Regions from separate parts of the Lysinibacillus sp. NPDC093190 genome, predicted to be linked through region 3. Evidence: predicted binding sites of a transcription regulator. Region 3 holds the regulator's gene; each other region holds the start of a gene.
The links. Region 3 encodes Rex, which represses fermentation and respiration genes when NADH is low (regulators of the CRP and FNR family bind a similar motif). Its sites were predicted from a motif close to TTGTGAAATATTTCACAA; they were not measured.

Region 1 (2,210 bases), on a different contig from region 3:
CTTCACCATTTAATACACCGAATAGTATAAGGGAAGCTTTATCCCCCGTTTCAAAATGCCACTCAGCTGCAGCTAGTTTTTCTGGCTGATATTCTGCTAAATATTTACCTGAAAAGTCTCCAATAATCGCTGATGCAATGGAGAAAATCAGACCAATCTTCATAAGTAGGTATAAGGATTTTTTATGGTATACATGCTTAGAACCTCTAAGTAGACGGTATCCTGCAATAGATGCTAACACAAATGCGGACGTCATGTAGGCTGTAACGAGAACATGCGCTACCTTTGTCGGCATCGCTGGATTAAACATGGCTAAAAAAGGTTGAATATTCACAAGCTGGCCGTCCACAATGTCAAATCCTTGTGGCGCATTCATAAACGCATTGACAATTGTTATAAACACAGCTGACATCGATGCACCGACAGCAACGGGAATTAATAGTAGCATATGCTTTTTCTGACTATCGAAGCGATCCCAAGTATATAAGTAGATGCCTAGGAAGATGGCTTCAAAGAAAAATGCAAACGTTTCCATAAAAAGTGGTAATGCAATTGTTTGGCCGGCAAGCTGCATAAAATTCGGCCATAGTAAAGACAACTGTAAGCCAATTGCTGTCCCTGTTACAACTCCGACTGCAACTGTAATGACAAAACCTCGTGCCCAACGTCTTGCCATTAAAATATAGTGCTCATCGTTCTTTTTATACCCAGTCCATTGTGCAACCATAATCATTAATGGGACACCCACACCAATCGTTGCATAAATAATATGGAACGATAAGGTTAGCTCCGTTAATGCTCTACTCCAAAAGACTGCTGATTCATTCACCATTTCATTGCCCCCCTAACCTCCAAATATTCTTCCAAGTATGGAAAGTAGCATGATAATTCCAACACCAAAGCTTAGCCAAATGAGCTTTCTTTCCTGTGACTTATACAAAGGCAACACTTCCTTTCCCTTATCTCTACCCCCATTTTCCACTATTGCAACGAAAAAAACCTTTATAATGGACCGGAATTTCGGCCTATTATAAAGGTTTCAAATTTTGTTCAAGTAATATACGCACATTTGCCAAACATTTTTCTTAATTCATTCACAATACCAATTATTAGAATTTTTTATATCTATATATAGGTATTTTGCCAATTTCAACCACTAATGAACAGGGCTCCCTCCTAAATTGAGTAGAGCCCAGTTTTAATGTTCACTACATACGGTCTTCCTCACGAATATCTGCTAGTGGAACAAAAATTTCAATATGGCGCTTTAAGTTTTCAAATGTAGCAGGTGCATCTCCACCATACTCACCATCTAAGTTTAAATGTATTTCATCTTCAGTAGATACTTTTACGACACTTGCCTTTTTATAAATCACACGATCATCATTCAAATGCTCACCTCTTAATGCCATTGCGGCAAGCTGAATAAATTCAGGCAGGCTTACTTTTTTCAATACTAATAAAGTAAAGTAGCCATCATTAATACTTGCGTCAGGTGCAAGCTTTTCAAAACCACCCACTGAATTTGTTAAGCCGCATAAAAACATCATGGCATCCCCATCAAACACTTCGCCATCATATTCGATACGCATATGGGAAGCTTTGATCGATGGGATCATTTCGACTGCTTTTACGTAATAAGCTAGCTGTCCTAGCATTGTTTTCATTTTACTTGGCACTTCATAAGTTAACTCTGTAATACGTCCGCCAGCGGCAATATTGATGAAATAGCGTTCCCCATTTAATAAACCAACATCTACCGGCAACGTTTCACCTTTAATAATGATATCAACGGCAGCTTCAATATTTCGGGGAATATGCACGGCACGGGCAAAGTCATTCGTTGTGCCCATCGGAATTAACCCTACTTTCGGGCGATTCTCAAATGGACTAACACCTGAAACAACTTCATTTAATGTGCCATCTCCGCCAACTGCAATGATTATATCAAAGCCACGTTCTACTGCATCCTTTGCTGCAATGGTTGCATCGCCTTCACAGGTTGTTGCGTGACAAGATGTCTCATAGCCTGCTACCTCTAATTTTGCCAGTACTTCTGGTAGATGCTTTTTAAACACTTCACGCCCAGATGTAGGATTATAAATGATTCTTGCTCGTTTCATAACATACCTTCTTTGCTTCATAAGATTCTATTTTTTTCAACGAATTATTCGTTTAAATGTTGCATTAATTTTACAATAATTACCGAA
Region 2 (2,210 bases), on a different contig from region 3:
TTCACAATAGTTTGAGTACGTGTTTTTCTCTTGAAATTATACAAGTTTTCTATGATTTCTATTCATAAATGGTATGAATACGGTTACATTTTATTAAATTAATGACTAACCTTTAAGTTTTCGTTAAAGCGTTGTAAATGAAGACTATTCTGACCGTATGTCTTGTACAATAAAACTAACGACAAAGGGGGCATGTTGAATGAAATGTAATTGTTATTCACCAAGCACAACATTGGAACAAGGAGAATTACTTGCTTGTCCATTCCGAAATGCACAAAAATCTGCTAAAACTCACATTGAAACTGAGGTAAAGCACAAAAAGATTCCACCCAACACACACCAATGTTTAGGGATTATACCTTTTGGCGTTATAGAAGAAACCCTAACTATCTCCGTACAAAACCAAAGAGTTAATGAGGTTAATTTCTATCATAGCGGCAAGGAAATAGCGCGCTGGTTAGTTAAAAAAAGTGAATACAATAAGCGAGAGTTCACTGTATTTCCTGTGCCAATTCGGAAAGACGCTTTTCATTCATAATGTGGTAGCCATTCTTTTTCTTCTCTAAAATTTTTTCTTCGCAAAATTGTGCAAATACATATAATAAATGTCGGTAAGAAACCCCTAAATATTCACAGATTTCGGTATGCTTTTCTTTATAAATACCTTGATCTGACGATAATTGGATAAATGCTGCAAGTCGATTTTCAAGTGGATACGCTTGATTTTGTGTATATTTTGACGTCATTTTGGTCGCCTTTTCCCCTAAAAACACACAAAGTTTACGTAAAAATAGTACATCCGTGAGTAACTTTTCTTTGCAGGACTGTGTAATCGAAAAACAAATCGTCTCGGTTACTGTCTGAATCCCCTTCGTATATCTTGCCTCATTAAGCAACTCAATTTCCCCCATAAAACGCGGTGGCTCTGGGTATTCGATAAGCGAGACCTTGCCGTTTTTATGCGTCATATATATTTTCGCTTTCCCTTCAATCATGTAGTATAGCGTATCCGGAAATGATCCTTCTTTAAAAATCCATTCGCCTTTGTCAAACTTACATACCTCCAGAAATGGATTTATATCAAATGAGAAAAAATCATCAATTGGATATTTATCGAGATAGTATGAACGTTCCTCAGCTGTCAGTATATGCATTATTTTACTCTCTCCTCTTAAATAATGTGAGATATCTCACATTATTGTATCGATGAACGTGCTATTATTCAACATAGTTAAATTGGAGGTACGTAAAATTTATGAACAATCAACGATGGCTTTCTCAAAATTTCTTTGCATTTTTCATTACATGGGGTATTTTCTTACCTTATTGGACAGGTTGGCTTGTAGATGCCAAACATCTTACTGTCTCACAGGCTAGCGTCGTAATGGGCTGCGGTCTTTTAGCACGAGCAACTTCAAATCTATTTTTCTTCCCGACTCTTGCAAAATATGTGCACAAAAAACGACTCGTTAGTATTCTAGCAATAGGTGCCCTAATCACAACTTTATTTTACTTACTAAGCACGAGCTTTATCTCGCTTCTTATTGTTACCCTTTTATTTAGCGTTTTCTATCCAGCACTGCTACCAGCCGTTGAAAGTAGTGCGGCAACGCTCGTACAGCATGGAAATGTACACTATGGTAAAAGCCGCTCCTATGGTTCCCTTGGCTTTGTCATTGCAGTATTAATCATTAGTATGTTGACAGGTGCATTTGGCAATAACATTATCTTTTGGAGTATGGTGGTCGGCCTGATCGGTATGCTGTTGATGCAGCAAATGGCTACACCAAAAGAGTTACTCGTTGTACCGACAAAAGAACAACGTGCAAAATCATTGTCGATGAAAACATTATGGACTATTAAAGGCTTCCCTATTGTTTTATTAGTCGTTATTCTGTTGCAAGGCGCACATGCTTCTTATTACAGCTATGGCTATATATATTTAGTTGATTTACATGTCGATCCATTCTATATGGGGATGATTATTAACATCGCCGTTATTTGCGAAATCTTATACTTTATGAAGGCTGATACACTATTTAAAAAATGGCGCTCATCTTCCTTATTACTTATAGCAGCAAGTGGTTCATCATTACGTTGGCTTCTCATTTACCTATTCCCGAATGTCTGGGTTTTTATCGCTTCTCAAACATTACACGCATTATCTTTTGCTCTCGCGCATTACGCTTTTATCAGCTATTTAACAAAAA
Region 3 (2,210 bases):
ACCATGAGAGAGTTTCAATATCTAAATGGTTAGTAGGTTCATCGAGTATTAATAGGTCAGGTTTACTTAACAGAAGCTTAGCAAGTGCTAACCGAGTTCGTTGTCCCCCTGATAGTGAGCTAATTGGCTTTTCGTAATCCTCAGGATAAAACTGCATGCCATGAAGCACAGAACGTGTATCGGATTCAAATTGATAGCCTCCAGCATCCTTAAAATTATGCTGTAAATGATCGTATTCAGACATTATTTTTGCATATAAAGTAGAATTTTCATAAACCGCTGGATCGGCCATTTGTTGTTCTAATGATCGTAGTGTTTGTTCTTGGGCAATAAGTGGCTCAAAAATTGTCATCATTTCATCCCAAATCGACAATGTTGAGTTTAAACCAGCATGTTGCTCCAAATATCCAATTTGTATACCTTTCGGGATAATAATATCGCCAGAGTCATATGACAGTTGACCAGCAATTATTTTAAGTAAAGTAGACTTACCAGCACCGTTACGACCTACTAATGCAACGCGGTCACGATGTTGAACCTCTAATTTTACGCCACTCAAAATTTCATCTGCAAGGAAGGATTTATATAGTTGATTGACTTGTAAAACAATCATTCTTGACACCTCAATTCTTCCTTAGTGTAATGGATGTACGATTTGCTTGCAATGTCGGTGCTTTACTTATTCCAAGCTGTCATGTAAGATTGAAACGATTTCCCTTTAGTTAGTGGCGTAAAAGCGCCATTAACTAAAGGGAAATACTCCAGTGAATATTATAAACTTAGAAATAGTTAATTAAGCATGTATCATAAATAGATTTGATACATTATAAGGAGGAAAAAGTTTGAAACAAGAATTAAAAATTCCACAAGCCACTACGAAAAGACTTCCTCTTTACTATCGATTTATCCAAAACTTTGCACAAGAAGGCATGGAACGCATTTCGTCGAAGGAACTGAGTGAAGCGATGAAAATTGATTCGGCAACTATTCGCCGTGATTTTTCTTATTTTGGTGCTCTAGGGAAAAAGGGATATGGCTATGATGTGCAACATCTCTTGGAATTTTTTAGTCAAACGCTCGATCAACATGAAGCGACAAAAGTAGCGTTAATTGGTGTAGGGAATTTAGGTAGTGCTTTATTAAAATATAATTTCCAAAAAAATCATAATACTCATATCGTTGTGGCATTTGATTCAAAGGCCCCAAAGGAAGGGAAAATGATTAGCAATATTCCTGTTTTTCACCCTGACTTATTGGAAGAAAAGTATGCAGAATATGGAGCGGAGCTTGCAATTTTAACAGTTTCACCACGCTCTGCACAGAAAATGGCTGATAGATTAGCAGCGATGAACGCAAAAGGAATTTTGAACTTTACGCCAGAGCGTATTACTGTACCAGATAAAATGCAACTTTTAACAATTGATTTGTCGGTAGAATTGCAGGCACTCATTTATTTAATTCGTAATCAGGAAGAGTGATAATTGTACATAATCTAAAGTATAGCTCTCACAGTTTCTGTAAAATAAATATGAAGTAAAAGGGCGAGAGTGACTAAAAACTTTCACATATAATTAGTTAGCAAAATGGCGAAATATACGTTAAAATGATGGATATAAAGAGGAGGTGGCTGTAATGGGTGGTATTGGTCCTATGAGCCTCATTATTATCGGAATTGTCGCATTACTAATTTTTGGTCCTAAAAAGTTACCAGAGCTTGGTAAAGCATTTGGTTCAACATTACGTGAATTTAAAAATGCTACTAAAGGATTAGCCGACGAAGATGATGATGACAAGAAAAAGAAAGAACTAGATAAGTAAGTTAGGATGTTTGAGGAATGAATCCAAAAGATCTAACTGTCATTGAGCATATAGAAGAATTAAGAAAACGGCTTTTCATTGTTGCCGTTTTCTTTGTTCTCGCTATGGCTGGCGGCTTTTTTGTTGCAAAGCCACTTGTTAAATACCTTCAAATTACTGGAGAGTCTTACAATATAGAACTTCATGCGTTTGATGTAGTAACACCACTTGCAATTTATATCCAAGTCATTTTTTTAATAGCATTTATCCTATCTTCGCCGGTATTGATGTACCAATTGTGGGCTTTTATTAGCCCAGGATTAAGGGACGTCGAACGAAAAGCAACCTTAAGCTATATACCGTATTCGTTTATATTGTTTTTAGCAGGTTTGTCTTTTTCATACTTTTTACTA

Region 1: a site for Rex is predicted at 1,083-1,100, ahead of ACQKOF_RS10075 (cytochrome ubiquinol oxidase subunit I). Genes of this name have one in related genera too.
Region 2: a site for Rex is predicted at 1,179-1,196, ahead of yeiL (transcriptional regulator YeiL). Genes of this name have one in related genera too.

What each region holds. Positions count from the first base shown of each region.
Region 1 is NZ_JBNNVG010000010.1:30,995-33,204, reverse strand. It holds gene ACQKOF_RS10075 (cytochrome ubiquinol oxidase subunit I) at 1-832, opposite strand, end outside; gene ACQKOF_RS10070 (diacylglycerol kinase) at 1,209-2,123, opposite strand.
Region 2 is NZ_JBNNVG010000002.1:8,940-11,149, forward strand. It holds gene ACQKOF_RS01985 (hypothetical protein) at 200-538, shown strand; gene yeiL (transcriptional regulator YeiL) at 492-1,154, opposite strand; gene ACQKOF_RS01995 (MFS transporter) at 1,256-2,210, shown strand, end outside.
Region 3 is NZ_JBNNVG010000043.1:6,424-8,633, forward strand. It holds gene ACQKOF_RS22950 (ATP-binding cassette domain-containing protein) at 1-613, opposite strand, end outside; gene ACQKOF_RS22955 (redox-sensing transcriptional repressor Rex) at 843-1,478, shown strand; gene ACQKOF_RS22960 (twin-arginine translocase TatA/TatE family subunit) at 1,633-1,818, shown strand; gene tatC (twin-arginine translocase subunit TatC) at 1,836-2,210, shown strand, end outside.